One region of the Agrobacterium sp. CG674 genome, then DNA from elsewhere that is predicted to be linked to it. Evidence: riboswitches for the same ligand, from Rfam matches in the RefSeq annotation. Region 1 holds a riboswitch; the other holds the start of a gene.
What was found. A riboswitch is a leader RNA that binds a small molecule or an ion and turns the genes downstream of it on or off. The one in region 1 is predicted to bind S-adenosylmethionine.

Region 1 (10,679 bases):
TGAAAATGAGGACATTTGTTGACATCCTAAGGCGAAGTGACAATAGTGCCCTCGCAGTACGAGGATACCCCAAGCCGCCGCGAGGCGGCATTTTTGATTTTCAGGCACGGGATAACCGGTAAGACCCATTGACAGCGCCCTTTATGCGCAAGGAGTGAGACAGCCATGGCCGACACTGCGCCATTGTTCGATACGTTTTCCAGAGCACCCTTGCGGTTTGAGCGAGGAGAGGGCGTTTGGCTCATCACCGAGACCGGCGAACGATATCTGGACTTCGGTGCGGGCGTGGCCGTCACATCGGTTGGCCACAGCCATCCGCGCCTGGTCGAAGCCCTGAAAGGTCAGGTCGAGAAGGTCTGGCACCTATCCAATCTCTATGAGATTGCCGGTCAGGAAACGCTGGCCAAGCGGCTGACGGATGCAACTTTTGCGGACAAGGTGTTCTTCACCAATTCGGGTGCGGAATCGCTGGAATGCGCGATCAAGACGGCCCGTCGCTACCACTACACGCACGGCCATCCTGAAAAATTCCGCATCATTACCTTTGAAGGCGCGTTCCACGGACGCACGCTGGCAACCATCGCGGCTGGCGGGCAGCAGAAGTACATCGAGGGTTTCGGACCAAAAGTTGAAGGCTTCGATCAGGTGCCGTTCAACGATCTGGACGCCCTGAAGGCTGCGATCGGGCCCGAAACGGCTGCCCTGTTGATCGAGCCTATCCAAGGCGAGGGCGGTGTTCGCCCCGTTGCCCCTGAGTTCCTACGTTCCCTGCGCGCTTTGTGCGAAGAGCACGGCCTGCTGTTGATCTACGATGAGGTGCAGACAGGCGTTGGCCGCACAGGCAAGTTCTTTGCCCATGAGTGGTCCGGTGTCACGCCTGATATCATGGCCGTGGCCAAGGGCATCGGCGGCGGCTTTCCGTTCGGCGCCTGCCTTGCAACGGCGGAAGCTGCATCCGGCATGACGGCTGGCGTTCACGGCACGACCTATGGCGGCAATCCGCTGGCCATGGCGTGCGGAAATGCGGTGCTGGATATCATTCTGGCCGATGGCTTTCTTGAGCATGTGCGGGATGTGACGTTGATATTCCGCCAGGGCCTTGCATCGTTGAAGGATCGCTACCCCGACGTGATCGAGGAGATCCGAGGCGAGGGGCTGCTGATCGGTATCAAGGCGAAGATGCCGTCGTCCGATCTGCTGCACGCCATACGCGCCGAGCACCTCTTGGGTGTTCCCGCTGGTGATAACGTCATTCGTATTCTGCCGCCGCTTGTTGTAACGGCTGAAGAAGCGCGTGAAGGATTGGCCCGGATTGAACGTGCGGCGGAAAGCCTCACGACGAAAACCGCAAAAAGCGCCTGAATGCGCATAGTCAGGTGCGCGCCCAAGGCGCCACCTGCATCGATGGGACTGTATTGAAATGGCATCAGCAAAGCATTTTCTAGACCTTTCGGCCGTCGGCTCTGAGGACCTGCGGGTCATTCTGGATGACGCGCGTGCACGCAAGATTGCGACCAAGAACGGCACGGCGGAAAAGCCGCTGGCTGGCAAGATGCTGGCGATGATTTTCGAAAAACCATCCACCCGTACCCGCGTTTCCTTTGATGTTGGCATGCGCCAGCTGGGTGGCGAGACGCTGTTTCTCTCCGGCACGGAAATGCAGCTTGGCCGCGCTGAAACCATTGGCGATACGGCAAAGGTTCTGTCGCGCTATGTGGATGCCATCATGATCCGCACGACAGACCATTCGCGTCTGCTGGAGCTTGCCGAACATGCAACCGTGCCAGTCATCAACGGTCTGACGGATGATACGCATCCCTGCCAGATCATGGCGGATATCCTGACCTTTGAAGAGCATCGCGGCCCGATCAAGGGCAAGACCATCGCCTGGACGGGTGATGGCAACAATGTGCTGCATTCGCTGGTGGAAGGTGCTGCCCGCTTTGGCTACCGCATGAACATGGCGGTGCCGATGGGGTCTGAGCCCCATGACCGTTTCATGAACTGGGCGCGCAACAATGGCGGCGAAGTGAAACTGTACCATGATGCGCAGCGCGCCGTCGAAGGTGCCGATTGCGTGATCACCGATACCTGGGTCTCCATGAACCAGGAACACAAGGCCCGCGGCCACAACATTTTCCAGCCCTATCAGGTCAATGCCGCGCTGATGGGCAAGGCCAATGAAGATGCGCTGTTCATGCACTGCCTGCCTGCCCATCGTGGCGAGGAAGTGACCGACGACGTTATCGATGGCCCGCAGTCTGTGGTGTTCGATGAGGCGGAAAACCGTCTGCACGCGCAAAAGGCCATCATCGCCTGGTGCATGGGCGTTATCTGATCTGACCGGGTGCCGTTGAGGCAAGCCATGCGGGGTGCTTGAATATCCGGCATGGCTTCCTATTTGTAGCACCAAGCACGTGCTGCCGGACTTCATCGGCAGCTTTCATCAATGTTTCACCGCAATACCCGGCCGGACGTGGTTCCGTTTTCACCTCCGCCGGTTTATCTATGCGGTAACAGCATCATGCCCGCTGGCCAATTTCGCCCGCCGCCTTATCTGGCGGTGTGGCTGTGCGCAGTTGGGGCACCTAGGAGTAAGTGATATGGCAGATGTGACGGTCGATCTGGACACCCTCGAATTCGCTGGCGACGACAAGGTCGTTCCCTTTCAGGTGGAAGGGCTGGATGTGCGCGGCCGCGCCGTGCAGGTTGGGCCGCTGCTGAACGCTATTCTGGACCGGCATGAATATCCGCCGGTTGTCGCACGCCTGCTGGCTGAAGCGGTGGTCTTGACCGCGCTCATCGGCACATCGCTGAAGTTTTCCGGCAAGCTGACGGTCCAGACCAAGAGCGACGGCCCCGTGGACCTGCTGGTTGCCGATTTTACCGCGCCTGAAAACATGCGCGCCTATGCCCGCTTCGATGAGGAGCGGTTGGCGCAGGCGACGGCTGAAGGAAAGACTTCACCAGAACAGTTGCTGGGTGCCGGTATTCTCGCCTTCACCATCGATCAGGGTGTGGGCATGCAGCCCTATCAGGGCATCGTTCCGCTGGATGGTTCGACGCTTGAAGAAATCGCAGGCGTCTATTTCCGTCAGTCGGAGCAATTGCCGACCCGTGTGCGCTTGGGCGTTGCCGAGCTGTTTGACCGTGATGAGGAAGGTAAACCCCGCCACGGCTGGCGTGCTGGCGGGCTCATCGCGCAATTTTTGCCGCAGGCACCGGAGCGTTTGCGCCAGCGGGATCTACACGGCGGCGATGGCGATGAGAACAATGTCGACTATGCCGTAGATGATGCCTGGAATGAAGCGGTTGCCCTGATCGACACTGTCGATACGGATGAACTGACCGATCCGCAGGTGCCAGCGGAAAAGCTGCTTTATCGCCTGTTTCACGAGCAGGGCGTGCGGGTTTACGATCCGCAGCTGATCCTTGATCGCTGCAACTGCTCGCGTGACAAGATCAAGGGTGTTCTCTCAGGCTTCTCAGCCGATGAGATCCGCGACAGTCAGGAAGACGGCGTGATTTCCGTGACCTGCGAGTTCTGCTCCACCACCTACCGCTATTCGGTGGATGAGCTGGAAGCTGCGGAGTGACAATGATGTGCCGGATCTGAAAAGGTCCGGCACACTGTCGGGCCTTAGTTCAGCACGCGCATCAGCCCCGGGCTGTCCAGCGAGAACGCGGGGATAGCCACGGTGAAGACTTCTCCGGCGTCAGACTGCATCTCGTAATGGCCGAACATCATGCCGGATGGCGTGTCCAGCGGGCAGCCGGATGAATATTCGTAAGTGCCACCGGGCTCCAGATGCGGCTGTTCGCCGATCACGCCGGGGCCGGACACTTCGTCCACCTGTCCATTTTCATCGGTGATATGCCAATAGCGGTTGACCAGCGTCACGCCGATCTCGGAATTGTTGGAAATCACAACGGTGTAGCCCCAGACATATCGGCTGTCAGCCGGGTCGGACTGCTCTTCAAGATAATAGGGGTCGACTGTGACCTCGATATCTCTTGTTAGCGCACGGTACATTACGGGACCTTAAGTAATTGGTTGTCCAGACATTCTACACTACAGGCGACGCCTATCGTCAATAAACCGTAAGGCGATATTAGCGTGGCAGCCCAAAACAATGCACGTTTCGGCTGGCATGGATTGCTCCACGGCTCATTTGGGTGGTTGAGTGTAACAGGTCTGGACCGAAGATGTTCCTTGTTTCCATGGCGTCAAATCGATCTAAGAGCGATCGCCATGGCAAACGGCCCGGTCGCAATGCCGGGCCATCCGTGTTTCTCAGGCAGAGACTGCGGCAATTGCCGCCGCAAAATCCTCCAGCAGATCGTCGGTATCTTCAATGCCGCAGGAAAGGCGCAGCGTGCCACCGGACATGCCGAGTTCGGCGCGCGCCTCATCCGTCAGGTTCTTGTGTGTGGTCGTGGCAGGGTGGGTAATCAGGCTTTTCGCATCGCCCAGATTGTTGGAAATCTTGACGATTTCAAGCGCGTTCTGCAACTTGAATGCCGCTTCCTTGCCACCCTTCAGCTCAAAGCATACCAGCGTCGAACCGCCAGTCATCTGCTTGGCAATGATATCGGCCTGCGGATGGTCTGCGCGACCGGGATAGATGACCTTGGCGACCTTGGTCTGCTCGGCCAGAAAATCAGCGATCTTTGCAGCGTTCGCCGTCTGCTGGCGCACGCGCAGCGGCAGGGTCTCGATGCCTTTCAGCAGGGTCCATGCGTTGAACGGCGACATGGCCGGGCCGGTGTGGCGGAAGTAATCCTGAAGCTCTTCCTCGATCCACTTCTTGTCGGACAGAACAACACCGCCAAGGCAGCGTCCCTGACCGTCAATATGCTTGGTTGCCGAATAGACGACGATATGGGCGCCCAGTTCCAGCGGCTTCTGGAAAAGCGGCGTGGCAAACACGTTATCGACCAGCAATTTGGCGCCGACCTGGTTTGCAAGCTTCGCAACGCCTGCGATATCAATGACTTCAAGCGTGGGGTTGGTGGGGCTTTCAAGGAAGAACAGCTTGGTGTTCGGCTGTATCGCCTTTTCCCAGTTCGCAAGATCACGCCCGTCAACCAGCGTGCATTCAATGCCGTAGCGCGGAGCAAGCGTTTCGACAACCCAGCGGCAGGAGCCGAACAGAGCGCGGGCCGCAACGATATGGTCGCCGGCCTTCAGCTGGCACATGATGGCGGCAGTAACGGCAGCCATGCCGGATGCCGTGGCGCGCGCATCTTCAGCACCTTCTAGCAGGCACATGCGCTTTTCAAACATGTCATTGGTAGGGCTGGCGTAGCGGGCGTAGATGAAGCCCTCCGTCTCGCCCTTGAAGCGCGCTTCGGCGGCTTCGGAATTTTCATAGACAAAGCCTTGCGTGAGGTAGATGGCTTCGGATGTTTCGCCATATGGAGAACGCAGGGTGCCGCCGTGTACCAACTGTGTTGCCGGGCGCCATTTCTTGCTCATGTCATCACCTTACAAACAAAAAAACCGGTCGCAATAGCGGACCGGTTACAAGCGCACCCGGTCTTTTTAGCCATTTGTTTAACGTGGCTGCAAGCCGACCGGCCAAATCACCACGGGATAAGTTGCCTTAAACCCGTTAACGACTTGCGTCAATGCTTGGCTTTTGGTTTTGTCGCCGTGAAAAGGGATGATAAAAAGATGACGAGAACGACGGGCATATTGGCAGATGGCGCGATCCGCGAACTGTTCGCATCTGGCCAATTGGCCAGCGAACGGCCATTGGATCAGGACCAGATACAGCCCGCCAGCCTCGATCTTCGCCTCGGCGCAAAGGCTTATCGTGTGCGCGCCAGCTTCATGCCCGGCCCCTCGACGAAAGTCATCGAAAAGCTGACCCGGCTCAGCCTGCACGAGATTGATCTGCGCGAAGGCGCTGTTCTGGAAACCGGCTGCGTCTACATCGTGCCGCTGATGGAGGCGCTGGCGCTTCCGGCTGACATGGCAGCCTCGGCCAATCCGAAAAGCTCGACCGGACGCCTCGATATATTCACCCGCGTCATCACCGATTATGCGCAGGAATTCGACAAGATCCCGGCAGGCTACCACGGCCCGCTCTACCTCGAAATCAGCCCGCGCACATTCCCCATCGTCGTGCGCCAGGGCTCACGCCTGTCGCAGATACGCTTCCGCATCGGCCATGCCTTGCTAGCGGAAACGCAGTTGCTGGCGCTGCATGAAAGTGAAACGCTGGTCGCCAGCGAAACGCCCAATGTCTCCGGCGGCGGCATTGCTTTGTCCATCGACCTTGAAGGTTTCGGGGAAACGGGCCTGATCGGCTATCGCGGCAAGCACCATACGGCGGTGGTGGATGTCGACCAGAAGGCCGCCCATGATGTGCTCGATTTCTGGGAGCCGATCTATTCCAGAGGCCGCGCCGAACTCATCCTCGATCCCGATGAATTCTACATCCTCGTCTCGCGCGAAGCCGTTCACGTGCCACCGCTTTACGCCGCCGAAATGACACCCTATGACCCGCTGGTCGGTGAATTTCGTGTGCACTATGCCGGCTTCTTCGACCCCGGCTTCGGCCATGCCAGCGCCGGCGGCACAGGCAGCCGCGCCGTGCTTGAAGTTAGAAGCCACGAAGTGCCCTTCATCCTCGAACACGGCCAGATCGTCGGGCGCCTCGTCTATGAGCATATGCTGACAAGACCCGAAGGCCTCTATGGAACAGGCCTCGGCTCCAACTATCAGGCCCAGGGCCTCAAGCTCTCAAAACACTTCAAGGCTGAGTAGCCCCTTCTTGACAGGCCGGCCAAACTGCCCGAAGTTTCAATCGCGCGGGTGTAGCTCAATGGTAGAGCAGCAGCTTCCCAAGCTGAATACGAGGGTTCGATTCCCTTCACCCGCTCCAGTCGTTTTTTGAGAAAGCTCAATCAGGCGAACAGTCGGTGCGATTCCTGAAAGTGCCAAGGACGCTTGGTCACCACCTGCGCGTGTGGTGGGCCGTCAAACATGCGCTGTTGCGTCTGCATCGTCGTTGAAATACTTGAGCAGTTCTTTCGATCTTCATTTCTGTTTTCATTGCATTTTAAAACGGCATATCACGCCACGTTACAAAGCGTATGTCTGCCGGTTCGCATTTTCAGGCTCGCATGTTTTTCAAACAGGTCAGACAGCTGCTTCCCGTTCTGGTGACGGCAGGCATGGTTATTGGGGTGCATGGGCTGCAACTGACTTTGGTTGCCGTGCGCGGTGCGTCTCATGGGTTTTCTGTCACGCTCATCGGGGTCATGAGTGCGGTTTACAGCCTGGGTTTTGCCGTGGGGTGCCTGTGGGCCACGCGGCTTTTTGGCCGGTTCTCCCACGGCCAGATCTTCAAGATATTGGTGACGGTTGCGGCGGCGGTGGCAGCGATGATGGCGTTGACGGCTGATCCGCTCATCTGGATCGGCCTGCGGTTGGTATCAGGTTTCGCCTATGCGGGTCTGCTGGCCTTGATTGAAGGTTATATCAACGCCAATGCCGCCAATTCCCATCGGGCGCAGATATTGTCGATCTACCGCTTTGTCACTCTGGGTGCGGTGGCTGCGGCACAATACGCCATTCCCCTTGTTGGCGTGAACAGTTCCGCGCTTTTTCCGCTGATATCGGCTGTCCTGATCGCAACGCAGCTTCCATTTTCTCGCGTTAAAACCGCTGGCTCTGCCGCTGCGATAACTCTTCGTTTTGATCTTTGCAGCGCCTGGCGCATCAGCCCTCTGGCCGTCCTGGGCGCTATCGCGGCGGGCATGACGGCGACCACCTTTCGCTCCACCGGGCCGGTCTACGCGCACCTGGTCGGCATGACACCAGCCGGTATCGCAACCTTCATGAGTGCGGGTCTGATGGGCGGGCTCGTCCTGCAATATCCTCTCGCCTTCTTTTCAGATCGCATCAACCGCATAGCGGTTATCGTGGTCACGCTCATGGGTGCGGTGGCCGTGGCGGGGTTTCTTGCAGCCTTTGCTGATACCAACACGATGCTCAACATGATCGGCATCGCCATCTTCGGGGCATTCAGTTTTCCGGTCTATGCCCTGTGTTCTGCGCATGGACATGATCGTGCAGGCAAGGGCCATGAAAACGTCGCCCTGGCGGCATCCCTGCTGTTCTTCGTGTCTGTGGGCGGCGCGCTCGGCCCCTTGCTCGTCTCCGCCCTCATGCAGCATGCGGGGCATGCGGCATTCTTCCTTTACATGATCTCTGTTCACGGATTCATGGGTGCCTATGCCGTCTATGCTTTGACGACAGGCGGTTTGAACAGAAGCGGGGTAAAGCCCTAGGCGTTCGTCAGCGCCCTGATCCACCCATCAAAATCAGCGGCGGATTTGCTGTCTTTTGCCGCCTGCGTTTCGCTGAGTTGACGCCGGTACTGGCCGGGAGACATGGCGAAAAGGTCTGAAAATGTTCGTATGGCGTGGCTTTCGCTGGCAAAGCCGACCTGGTGACACAGAGTGCCCACGCTGAAGCGACCCATATCCGGTCGTGCAAGCAACTGGCGCAGCTTCGTTGCTCTGGCCTTTTGTATGTGGCGGGAAATGCCGCCCGCAGACTTGAAAAGATCATAGAGACGTGTGCGGGAAAGATTGGCTTTTTTGCTCAGCCATTCGGGAGAGAGGTTGCGGTCGGCGATGTGCGCATCGATCAAAAGCCGCACACGTTCCACGGCATCGTTGGGGTCCTTGGGTTGCGCAGTGTTGCTCGTGTCCAGCGCCATGGCCAGCGCCTGCCGAAACATCTGCGTCACGCGCCCGGCAGCGGCCATGTCATGCTGCAAGGGGCGCCGCACCAGTGATGCCATGAGGTCGGCCAGAATGAAGGCGTTGCCACCATTGAGAACCGTGCCGTGCAGGTTGCGGGCGTCCGTATCCACGGTGCTGACCAGATCTGCCGCAACAGAAAACGTGACATAGTGACAGTCTGTCATCATCGTGCGTTGCGCTTGTGTGGTGTCGAAGAGAACAATGTCTCCTGCCGCAACAGAGCGCGTCGCGTTCGGCGTTTCCACCTCTAACTGGCCTGAAAGATTGAGCTGCAAGGTAAAATGTTCGAACCCGTCCGCGCTTGCCCGGCGCAGGGAGCGTTCATGCGCAACATCATTCAGCTTGCGCTCGAACATCACGAGCTTCCCCAGGCGCGATGCCTTCACCCAGCCACGGAACCCAGGGCCATTGGTGCTGACATCAGAGCCTCCCGCATAAAGATCGCGATAGGCATCAAAACTGTCTTGAGGCTGCAGGGCCGCACTGTCGAACACGAAGGATGTCATAATAAGCCTTGAAACATTATAATATTCAAAAATACTATTTTCTCATGCAGTTAGTATAAAATAAGAAAAATGATCCAATAATCTTTTTATACTTCGTTGTCCCGCAACAAATCGCCTGACGGGACGTCCAGACAATGAATGCGGACGCTCAGACATATTCGAAAACCAGCGATACTGATAGATTTGCCGCAGATTTTTTATATCCGCGTTGAATCTAAACTATGCGGTTGCAGCAATATGCAGGGGAATGAAGCGAAATGACGATCACATTTGGTAAGCCGGATCATGGCGTTGCGAGAAACACGCGCAGGCTTTTCAGCACAACATCGTTGATTGCGCTGGCGCTGGCTGCAACGACGGCGTTTCCGTTGACGTCGCATGCAATCGGTCCGCCTACGACACCTCCAGTCGACACTTCCAATACCAGCGCAAACACCACCTTCGACCAGTTCACGAGTTCTGGCGGCATCGTCGGTCTCAGTGGTGATGGGTCGACATTGCTCGTAAGCACGTGGAACAGCAGCCTCAATTATAGCGTACCCTATCTGTGGAAGGACTCTGCGGGAACCTCCCCGACCACCACCGGCGGGTTAAGTCCAAGTGGTATTAATGAAGACGGTTCTGTCTATGTTGCCTCGGGCCAAGATAAAATCTATCGCGTAAAGAATGGTGTCATCGAGGATTTGGGAGCGTTTGGTAGCGGCTCTGCTTCCGCCAAAGGTGTGAGTGATGACGGCAATGCCCTTTTCGGTGAAGGCTATCTCCCAGGTTACACCCAGTATCATGCTTTTTACTGGTCGACAGCGTCGGGTGCCGCAGAAGACGGCGTCATGGTGGACATTGGAACGCTGAATGGCAACGACAACTCGTATGCCTATGCGATCAGTGGCGATGGCACAACGGTCGTTGGCTATTCGGATAATGAGGCATTTCGCTGGCAGGAGGGGGGTACGATTACCGGCTTGGGCAAACTTGCGGGCGCCTACTATTCAAATGCCAGTGCTGTTTCAACCGATGGCAGCGTTGTCGCGGGTGAGTCATCTGGCTCAGCCTCCAGGACCTTTCGCTGGACGGATAAAGGCGGGATGCAGGATATCGGCGGGCTCACTCTTTCGATCCCGCTAAATTACCAAGACGTGAGCTTTGGCGCGATGAGCGCCGATGGCAGCACAATCGTTGGCCAGATTTATGTTTCTCCTGTCGTGGAGGATTCATACGACGCTGCCTATCGGTGGCATGTGGGCAGCGACGGCATAACCGGAACGCTGCAGAATCTTGGTAACTTCGGTGGGACTGAAGCCGAAGCTCTCGCCGTCAACGCGGATGGAAGTGTCGTTGTAGGCTCGGCAGAGGATGCCGCTGAAGTATCCCACGGCTTCCGTTGGACGG
Region 2 (10,679 bases), on a different contig from region 1:
CAATACAAACAAAAAGCCCACCGGTTGGTGGGCTTTTTGCTGAACAGGTCTATCGGTTAAGACGTGTCGGGAAATCAGTTCTGTGTCAGCGGCGAGATCAGGACTTCGACGCGGCGGTTCTGAGCGCGGCCATCTGCTGAGGCGTTGGAAGCAACCGGCTGCGAGGGGCCAAAGCCCATGGTCGAGATACGGCGCTGATCGACACCGCCACGATCTCCGAGATAGTTGGCGACGGACGCCGCGCGACGTTCGGACAATTGCTGGTTATGCGCCAGGCTGCCGGTCGAATCGGTATGGCCGTTAATGTCGATATAGGTCTTGTTGAACTTGTTCAGAACGATCGCGACCGAGTTGAGCGTTGGGTAGAATGGCGGGATAACCTGATCCTGATCTGTCGCGAAGGTCACGTTGGACGGCATGTTGAGAACGATGCTATCGCCACGACGGGTCACAGATACACCGGTTCCCTGAAGCTGCTGGCGCAGTTCGGATTCCTGATTGTCCATGTAACCGCCGATGGCACCACCGGCCAGAGCGCCAATGCCAGCGCCGATCAAAGCGTTGCGGCCCTTGTTGCCGCCGCCGATGACCAGGCCGCCGACAGCACCGGCCAGAGCGCCGATACCGGCACCACCCGCCATGTTGGAAACCTTCTGCTCACCTGTGTAGGGGTCGGTGGTGGTGCAGGCGGAAAGATAGGTTGCGGCAAGCGCAAGAACGACAAACTTCTTGATCATGAATTCCAGTGCTCCGTGAGTTCACGTAAGGTAAGACAGATGAATTCCGGCATTTTCACGGTCGAAACCTACTCGGCTGCGTCTTTTTGGCCGAAACGTTTTTCGATATAGTCGATGACGAGTGCCTCGAAATCTTTGGCGATATCAGGTCCGCGCAGGGTCAGGGCCTTTTCGCCATCAATGAAGACGGGAGCGGCCGGGTTTTCGCCGGTGCCGGGCAGCGAAATTCCGATATCGGCATGCTTGCTTTCGCCCGGACCGTTGACGATGCAGCCCATGACGGCGACGTTCAGCGCTTCGACGCCCGGATATTTATCACGCCAGACCGGCATGTTCTTGCGCAGATCGTTTTGGATGTTCTGGGCGAGTTCCTGAAACACGGTGGACGTCGTGCGGCCACAGCCCGGACAGGCTGCAACGACCGGAACGAACTGGCGAAAGCCCATGACCTGCAGGATTTCCTGCGCGACCTGCACTTCGCGGGTGCGGTCTCCGTTTGGCTCCGGCGTCAAGGACACGCGGATCGTATCGCCAATGCCGTGTTGCAGCACGTAACCCATGGCGGCGGAGGAGGCGACGATGCCCTTTGAGCCCATGCCCGCTTCGGTGAGGCCCAGATGCAGCGCATGGTTGGAGCGTTCCGACAGCATGGAATAGACGGCGATCAGATCCTGAACCTGGCTGACCTTCGCCGACAAAATGATGCGATTGCGCGGCAGGCCGATTTCTTCGGCAAGCTCTGCGGAAATCAGCGCTGACTGAACAATGGCTTCACGCGTGACCTGACGGGCCGATAGCGGAAAGCCTTCATCCTTGTTCTTGTCCATCAGCGTGGTCAGAAGTTCCTGATCCAGCGATCCCCAGTTCACGCCGATGCGCACTGGCTTGTCATAGCGGATCGCCATTTCGACGATATCGCCGAACTGCTTGTCCTTCTTGTCCTTGAAGCCGACATTGCCCGGATTGATCCGGTATTTCGCCAGCGCTTCGGCGCAAGCCGGGTGATCTGCCAGAAGCTTGTGGCCAATATAATGGAAGTCTCCCACCAGCGGCACATCTAGGCCAAGGCGCAAAAGGCGGTCGCGGATTTTTGGAACGGCGGCGGCACTCTCGTCACGGTCGACGGTGATGCGCACGATTTCGGAACCCGCCCGGTAAAGTGCGGCCACCTGCTGCACGGTGGCGTCGATGTCAGCCGTATCCGTATTGGTCATGGATTGCACGACGACTGGCGCGCCGCCACCCACGATCACGCCACCGACATCGACAGCGACCGAGGACCGGCGCGGCTTGGGATCATAATCGGCGTGTGACGTCATGGTTTTCTCGAGCAATTGTGGTTGGTCTGATCATTCAGGTGTAACACGGCGCGAGCCTTGTCAATATCGAAGCGATCAACTCCTCTTTCACCGCAATCATGGCAAAATTGGAGACCGGCCGTCATGAGGGTGAAAGTGCTGCGTCAGTGGTGGTTGCTTGTACCATCGGCGTGGCGGGCCAAGCGGGAGAGAAGCAGAACCACGACATGCAAAACCGGCAGGCCGAGGAAGACGACCGCCAGTCCCGTATGCTCCGCGATGAAGCCAATGGCTGACGGGGCAACAAGAATGCCGGAATATCCCATGGTCGTGACCACGGACAATGCAATGCCGGGTGCCATTCCCGGCATGTTGCCCGCTGCCGAGAAAGCAATTGGCACCATGTTGGAAATGCCAATGCCGGCAATGGCAAAGCCTGCAATCGCCATGAAGGCATTGGGTGCGAAACCGGCAATCAGCAGACCCACAATCGATATGGCAGAGCAGAATTGCAGGGTGCGGACGGCGCCGAATCGGTCTCGTACCAGATCACCCGCAAAGCGCATGACTGCCATCGTCATTGAGAAGGCCGCAAAGCCGAAGCCCGACAATGTCACGGATGCGCTGAGTTCGTTGCGCAGGTAAAGCGCGCCCCAGTCCAGAATCGCACCTTCCGGGATCATCGAAAACAGTGCCATGATGCCGATGATCCAGGGGAGTGGAGTCAGCGGTAGGCCACCCTTTGGCCGTTCTTCTTCCGGATGCGGACGATCCACCAGAACCCGTGGCCATGCAACGGCAAGCATGATGGCAGCAATGATCGTCAGCGCGACGGCGTGGCCGTAAATGCCGGTCATGTTGATCAGCAGGCCGCCGAGACCTGCACCGAGCAGACCGCCAAGGCTCCAGAAGGCATGGCAGGATGACATGATGGCGCGGCGCATGCTGCGCTCCACCACAACGGCATTGGCATTCATGGCAACATCCATTGCTCCCGTCAGCCCGCCGAACAGAAAGACGGCGATGACACCAGCCCACAATGCGTTCGCCATTGTGATCAAAAGCAGCGTCGGCACCATGACGAGAGCCACGGCAAGCGTCACGGTTCGCGAACCAAGACGGCCGATCTGGGAGCCTGCGATGGGCATGAAAGACAGGGAGCCGAGGCCGTAGACAAGGATAACGAGGCCCAGCTCGCTTTCGCTGAGCGAAAAGCGTGTGGCAAATTCCGGTATCATCGGTGCCCATGACCCCATCATGAAGCCGTTCATCAGAAACAGCAGGGAAACGCCAAGGCGTGTCCTCGTCATATATGGCGTGCGGGATGTGGGGGATGGATGCGTGGTAGAGCCGGTCATCGGGACTGGTCCTTTGGTGTTTGGGTAAATGAAGATACTGGGGAAGACGCGCTGGCCTGGACAGTTTCGACGCCGGTTTTCCTGAGCGTTTCGACCGTTGCGGCGTCAGCATCCGCCTCAAGCACAAGCGTCAGCTTGGATGTCAGCGGGTGCACATGGAATGCCGTGGGGGCTTCGATCTTTTCAGAGGTGATGGCGCAGAGAATTCTCGTGCTGGCCTGACAGGCAAGTCGCTTGAAGACCGCATCCTCGTAAATTTGGCCAGACAGTCCTTGGATGAGCGATAGGCCGCAGACGCCGACGATACACAGGTCTGGCCTGATGTCTTCCAGCTGCTTGATAGCCGTTGTGTCAATGGCAGCGCCGACAGCCGGATCAACCCTGCCGCCAATGAGAATGAGCTCGACCCCGTTGCGGCCCGTGAGTTCGGCCGCAATGTCAGGCGTGTTGGTGATGATGGTCAATCGCGCATCCGCACTCAGATGCTGCGCAATCGCCAGATTGGTTGAGCCAGCGTCGAGAAAGACAGTCATGCCATCCTGCAACAGCGCAGCCGCAGCCTGTCCCATGGCAGCCTTGCGTTCCGTCATCAGGGTCATGCGCGTTTTCAGTGGTATCGTGGTGCCTGATATCAGCAGCGCACCGCCATAAACCCGCTCACATTCGCCCCGCGCCGACATTTCGCGCAAATCGCGCCGGACAGTGTCCTCGGATACCGCAAATTTCTGCGCCAGTTCCTGCGCGGACACCCGGCCATGGCGCAGCAATTCTGCGTGAATGAGAGCCTGACGTTCGCCAACAAAGTGATCTGGTCTAGACATGGGAGGGCAAATCGGATGAATCGTGCATAAACACGCATAACCCGGCATCGGCGATTTCTCAAGCAAAATGATGACGCGCGTCTTCCCATCGCGCTCAGGCGATGAGTGGGCGTGTTGAAGATGGTCGGAAAACCGGCCAGGATTGTATGGGATGTTATGGAGCAGGTGGGCTGAGCGCCCGCTGGTTTCAGCTCTTTCGTTCGGCCACGAACTTTGCTGTTTCGATCAGTGTCTCACCCGCTTCGCCATAGGGTGCGAGCAGTTCGGCAGCTTCTTCCACCAGTTCCCGCAGCCTCGTTGTGGCCCATTCGGCACCGTGCAGGGCAACCAGTGTGCCCTTGCCGCGTGCTGCGTCCTTGCCGGTTGCCTTGCCCATGGTCACGGCATTGGAGGTCAGGTCAAGAAGATCGTCTGCCAGCTGAAAAGCGAGGCCGATTTTTTCGCCGTAGTGGCGCAGTCTTTCGCGCTCGGCGGCGTCACTGCCGGCGATGATGGCGCCAGCTTCGCAGGCAAAGCGGATCAGCGCGCCGGTTTTCATCGTCTGCAATGTCACGATGCCCGCTTCATCCGGCGGATGCGTCTCTGCATAGAGATCGAGCGCCTGTCCGCCTGCCATGCCGCCAATGCCGGCCGCTCTTGCCAGGGCCAGAACGAGCTGGGCCTTGCGGTCATCCGGTAGTTCCGTCTCGGGTGCGGCGATAATGTCGAAGGCCAGCGTCAACAGGCTGTCGCCAGCCAGGATCGCGGTTGCTTCATCGAACTTCTTGTGAACGGTCGGCTGACCCCGTCGCAGGTCATCATCATCCATGGCGGGCAGGTCGTCATGCACCAGCGAGTAACAATGCAGGCATTCCAACGCGGCACCCACGCGCAATGCGACGTGCATGTTTCCGCCGAGAAGCCGGGCTGTCTCGATGACCAGAAAGGGTCGCAGCCGCTTTCCGCCGTTCAACACGCCGTGCCGCATCGCGTCCAGAAGGTTTGCCGGTCGCGTCGTCTCGCCGGTGCGGCTGTCGCCTGACAGCAGTTCGCCCAGCAGGGTTTCGGTTCGTGCCGCATTGTCGCGCAGGCGTGTCTCGAATGTCATTTTGGCCGTTTCCTCAACATATCGGCTGTTTGGCATGGGGGAAAAAGGCTGGCAATCATTTTTGTGGGGCACCGGGGAACTTCGTTATCGTGACTCGCCTTGATGGTGTATGCGGAATATGAAAGGCTCCAAGCGGCAGCCAAATGGGGGACGCCAAGTGGGGGCAGGTATTTGAGTAGCACGCCGGATATCGAGACGGACGATGAAACGCTTGATGAAAGCGGGAGTAAACCGAAGGTGGATATTCGAAACCTGGTGAGACGCGTCCTTCTTGTTATCCTCGCCTTGCTTGTTTTGCCCTATCTTCTCATTCCGCTTTATGCGCTGCCGTTTGTGCGTCCCGTTTCCACACTCATGCTGGCTGAACTGGTCACGTTTCAGGGCTATGATCGCCGCTGGGTGCCGCTGGAGAATATATCGCCACGCCTTGTGCAATCCGTGATGATGTCTGAAGACGGGCAGTTCTGTTCCCATGGCGGTGTGGACTGGAATCAGATGCAGACGGTGGTGAGCAGCGCGCTGGAGGGCGAATCCACGCGCGGTGCCAGCACGATACCCATGCAGACCGCAAAGAACCTGTTTCTCTGGAATGGGCGCTCGTTTCTGCGCAAAGGGCTGGAATTGCCTCTGGCCGTTGCGTCAGACTTCATCTGGTCAAAAAGGCGGATGATGGAAATTTATCTCAATGTCGCGGAATGGGGGCCGGGCATTTACGGCATCGAGGCGGCTTCCCAGCACCACTTCAAGGTCTCAGCTTCGAAACTGAGTGCGAGACAGGCAGCGCTTCTTGCTGTCTCGCTGCCCAATCCGATTGATCGCGTTGCGAGCAAGCCCGGACGGGGCATGCAGAGGCTGGCCGGGCTGATCGAAAGGCGCGCCCGTGGTTCAGGCGCTTATGTCGGCTGCGTGCTGGACTGAACCGAACTCGGCCGTTCAGCCTTTCTTGAAAATATAGTCGGTTTCCTGCAGCAGCGTCTCGCCGGGGCGCAGAATGCCGTTTGGAAAACCGTCATGGTTGACGGCATCCGGCCATATCTGGGTTTCCAGGCAAAAGCCGGCGAAGGGGCCGTAGTGACGACCATCCAGCCCCGGCACAGCCGCATTCAGCTTGAAACCCGAATAGAGTTGTACGCCGGGCTCCGTCGTTGCCACGTCCAGCGTGATATTGGAGGCTGGCGCGTAAACGCGCGCGACATGCCGCTTGGCGACACGTTCCGGCGAGAGGCAGAAATTGTGGTCGTAAAGAACCTGCTCGCCATCCTTCATATGCTTCATGGGCAAGGATGAGCGAAGGTCGAATTCGGTGCCATCAACGGCGCGGATTTCGCCCGTCGGTATCTGGCGCTCATCCGTCGGCAAATAGTGGTCGGCGGCGATCTCTATTTCATGCCCCAATGCGGTTTCTGCGCCATCCAGATTGAAATAGGTGTGCTGGCATACATTGGCGATGGTCGGGTGGTCGGTCGTTGTTTCGTAGACAACCGATAGCACGCCGCCCTCGCGGATCGTGTAGGTAGCGCGCACCGTGCAATTGCCTGGATAGCCGGCGCGGCCATCGGGATCGACAATCTGCAGTACGACATGGTTTTGCCCATGCTCCATGATCATCCAGTTGCGCTTGCCGATATTGTCGCTGCCGCCGTGGAGGTGGATCACGCCCTTTTCGTTGAGTTCCAGCTGATACGCGGTGCCATCAATCGTGAATTTGCCGTCGCCGATACGGTTGGCGTTGCGGCCCGGTGTTGCACCAAAATAGGAAGAGTATTTCGGGTAGTCATCGAAATTGTCGAAACCCAGCACCAGTGCGGGCTGGTGCCCATCGAGACGCAGGTCCTGAATGACCGCGCCCCAGGTCATCACCTTCGCCGTCAGGCCGCCAGCGGAAATCGTGACACGCTCGACCTTCTCACCCTTGGCGGTGAATCCAAAATCTTCCCGTGCGCCAGCTTCGCTCATCGTGTCACTCTCCCAATCAATCAACAGGGCCGGACGTTGCTTTATTTTCAACGCCCGCGCAATTGCAGAATTATGGTTTGTCACTACCGATATCTGCCAGATCATATGGCGTCGTCTGGTAGATTTCGTTGATCCAGTTGCCGAAGAACAGATGGGCATGGCTGCGCCAGCGGTTGAGCGGGGTCAGATCCGGGTCGTTATGCGGGAAGTAATTATGCGGCACCTTGATGGGTACGCCCGCATTCACATCACGGAAATACTCTTCCGAGAGTGATGTGGAATCATATTCCACATGGTTGAACATATAGAGGCGCTTGCCCTTGCGCTCATGCACAAGGCACACGCCCATTTCCTCTGACTCCATCAGGATTTCCAGATCGGGATGCTTTTCGATGTCCGCACGGCGAACCTCAGTCCACCGGGAGACGGGCACCTGAAAATCATCGGAAAAGCCGCTGAGATAGATGGATGAAGGGCACAGGTTGCGGTGGCGGAACACCCCGAAAGCCTTTTCCTTCAGCTCATGCTTGGGAATGCCGTGGAAATGATAGATTGCCGCCATAGCGCCCCAGCACACGTTGAGCGTGGAGTGAACATTTGTATGCGTCCAATCCAGGATTTGACGCATCTCGTTCCAGTAGGTCACGTCCTCGTAGTTCAGCGTTTCCACTGGCGCGCCGGTGATGATGAAGCCGTCGAACTTGCGGTGACGGACCTCCTCCCACGTTTCGTAAAAGGACAGGAGATGTTCTTCCGGTGTGTTCTTGGCACGGTGGCCGCCGATGCGCACGAGCGACAGCTGCACTTGAAGTGGGGATGCACCCACAAGCCGCGCCATCTGTATCTCGGTCTTGATCTTGTTCGGCATGAGATTGAGAAGGCCGATCTGAAGCGGGCGGATATCCTGACGGATCGCCGCCGTTTCCGTCATCACCCTCACACCCTCTTGCACGAGGGTTTCGAAGGCGGGCAGCGTATCGGGTATCTTGATCGGCATCTCGAACTCTCACTTTCCTGGCAGCACAGGCCTAGAAAACAAAAAAACCGGCAACGAAATCGCAGCCGGTCCTCGGAAATTGCCTATTTCCTCGACCATTTAGCAACTTCTTTAAAGTGGCCGCAAGCCGGTCGGCAAATCACCACTGGCAGGTGTCATAATCCTGTCTGGCCTAAAAATCAATATCGCCGTCCTGTCCGCGTTTGTGCCTTTCCTTATAGGCCCGTTCCGGGCTATGGCAGGGCATGAGTTCGACACCTTTCACCATTTTGCTTGGCGGAAACATCACCGTCACGGATCGCTTGCAAAAGGCGGTGGCCGGTGCGCGTGCGATTGCGGCAGATAGCGGCATGCGTCATGCCGCCCCGCTGGGGCTGACGCCGGAGCTGTGGGTCGGTGACTTCGATTCGTCCGATGCCGATCTCATGTACCAATGGCAAAATGTCCCGCAACAGCCCTTTCCGGCGGCAAAGGGCGTGACGGATGGCGAGATTGCGGTTTCTGAGGCGCTGTCTCGGGGTGCAAACCGGCTGATTCTGGTCGGTGCTCTGGCTGGCGAAAGATCCGATCATGCGCTGTTTCACCTGCTTTATGCCGTGTCACTGGCCGAGCGCGGTATTGACGTCATCCTGACATCGGGGACGGAGGAAGCTTATCCCCTGCTGGCGGGTGACCTCTCCATCGATCTGCCTGCCGGTTCCCTGTTCTCCATCGCCGGTTTTACCGCGCTGGAGGGGCTGGATATCGACAATGCGCGCTATCCTCTTGAAGACTTTGCGCTTGCCTTCGGCTCGTCGCGCACTATTTCCAATGTGGCGGAGGGCGCTTTGCGCCTTCGCCTTGAAAGCGGCAAAGCCATCGTGCTTGCCCGTCCCTATGATTTGACCGGAGCCTGAACCGTGGCACCCCCTATTTTGAAACTCGATGATATCAAGCTGACCTTTGGCGTTAATCCGCTGCTGGATGGTGCAAACCTGCAAGTTGAGCCGGGAGATCGCATCTGCCTCGTCGGCCGCAACGGCTCTGGCAAATCCACGCTGATGAAAATTGCAGGCGGTCTGGTCGAGGCGCAGTCCGGTGAGGTGTTCCGGCATCCGTCCGCCACCATCCGCTATCTGGAACAGGCACCGGATTTTGAAGGTTTTGAGACGGTGCAGGCCTATGCCGAAGCGGGATTGGGGCCGGGTGATGATGCCTACCGCGTCACTTATCTGCTTGAACATCTGGGGCTGACGGGTCTTGAACATCCATCCAGCCTGTCCGGCGGCGAAGCCCGACGCGCAGCACTTGTGCGCGTCATGGCGCCTGAGCCTGACATTCTGATGCTCGATGAGCCGACCAACCATCTCGACCTGCCAACAATCGAATGGCTGGAAGGCGAGTTGCAGCAGACGCGCAGCGCGCTCGTTCTGATTTCCCATGACCGCCGTTTTCTCGAAAAGGTCTCCACAGCCACCGTCTGGCTGGATCGCGGCCAGTCGCGCCGTCTCAGCCGGGGCTTCGGCCATTTCGAAGAATGGCGCGACAAGGTGCTGGAAGAAGAAGAGCTGGAACAGCATAAGCTTGGCAAAGCCATCGAGCGCGAAGAGCACTGGATGCGCTATGGCGTAACCGCCCGGCGCAAGCGCAATATGCGCCGCGTGGGCGAGTTGCGCGATATGCGCGCCTCCTATCGCGGTCACAACGGCCCGCAGGGTACTGTGCAGGCAACTGCCGCTGAAGGGCGCGAGTCTGGCAAGCTGGTGGTCGAGGCCGATGCGATTACGAAATCCTATGGCGATCGCACCATCGTTGCACCGTTTTCCCTGCGCGTGCATCGCGGCGATTGCATCGGCTTCGTCGGACCCAACGGCGCGGGCAAGACGACGCTTCTGAAGATGTTGACGGGTCAGCTTGAGCCGGATAGCGGCACCGTCAAGCTCGGCACCAAGCTGGAGATTGCCACGCTCGACCAGAAGCGTGAGGATCTCAACCTTGAGGATACGCTCGCTCACTATCTGACTGATGGGCGGGGCGAGAACCTGCTGGTCAATGGTGAGGTGAAGCACGTCACCGGCTATATGAAGGATTTTCTATTCCAGCCTGAACAGGCCCGCACGCCCATTCGCAGGCTTTCCGGCGGCGAGCGCGCGCGTTTGATGCTGGCGCGCATTCTGGCAAAGCCGACAAACCTTCTGATCCTCGATGAGCCGACCAACGATCTCGATATCGAGACGCTCGATCTGCTGCAGGAAATCGTTGCCGGTTTTTCCGGCACCGTCATCCTCGTCAGCCATGACCGCGACTTTCTCGATCGCACCGTCACATCGACGATTGCGCCTGCCAATCCCGAAGCGCCGGATGGCCGTTGGATTGAATATGCCGGTGGCTACTCGGATATGATGGCGCAGCGCAAGGGCGCGTCTGACGAGAAGAAGAAGGCGGA

Region 2: linked by a shared signal. The riboswitch ahead of metA (homoserine O-acetyltransferase MetA) and the one ahead of ACQZ51_RS01850 (O-succinylhomoserine sulfhydrylase) in region 1 are both predicted to bind S-adenosylmethionine.

Annotation. Positions count from the first base shown of each region.
Region 1 is NZ_JBNWDZ010000001.1:369,435-380,113, forward strand. It holds gene ACQZ51_RS01830 (acetylornithine transaminase) at 166-1,362, shown strand; gene argF (ornithine carbamoyltransferase) at 1,421-2,338, shown strand; gene ACQZ51_RS01840 (Hsp33 family molecular chaperone) at 2,604-3,596, shown strand; gene apaG (Co2+/Mg2+ efflux protein ApaG) at 3,641-4,033, opposite strand; gene ACQZ51_RS01850 (O-succinylhomoserine sulfhydrylase) at 4,295-5,479, opposite strand; SAM riboswitch at 5,525-5,603, opposite strand; gene ACQZ51_RS01855 (2'-deoxycytidine 5'-triphosphate deaminase) at 5,678-6,775, shown strand; tRNA gene ACQZ51_RS01860 (tRNA-Gly) at 6,820-6,893, shown strand; gene ACQZ51_RS01865 (MFS transporter) at 7,135-8,304, shown strand; gene ACQZ51_RS01870 (AraC family transcriptional regulator) at 8,301-9,290, opposite strand; gene ACQZ51_RS01875 (autotransporter domain-containing protein) at 9,548-10,679, shown strand, end outside.
Region 2 is NZ_JBNWDZ010000005.1:196,747-207,425, forward strand. It holds gene ACQZ51_RS15765 (OmpA family protein) at 75-737, opposite strand; gene ispG (flavodoxin-dependent (E)-4-hydroxy-3-methylbut-2-enyl-diphosphate synthase) at 806-2,056, opposite strand; gene ACQZ51_RS15775 (MFS transporter) at 2,200-3,393, opposite strand; gene ACQZ51_RS15780 (DeoR/GlpR family DNA-binding transcription regulator) at 3,390-4,214, opposite strand; gene ACQZ51_RS15785 (polyprenyl synthetase family protein) at 4,402-5,301, opposite strand; gene mtgA (monofunctional biosynthetic peptidoglycan transglycosylase) at 5,473-6,219, shown strand; gene ACQZ51_RS15795 (aldose epimerase family protein) at 6,235-7,257, opposite strand; gene metA (homoserine O-acetyltransferase MetA) at 7,328-8,254, opposite strand; SAM riboswitch at 8,334-8,410, opposite strand; gene ACQZ51_RS15805 (thiamine diphosphokinase) at 8,500-9,150, shown strand; gene ACQZ51_RS15810 (ABC-F family ATP-binding cassette domain-containing protein) at 9,154-10,679, shown strand, end outside.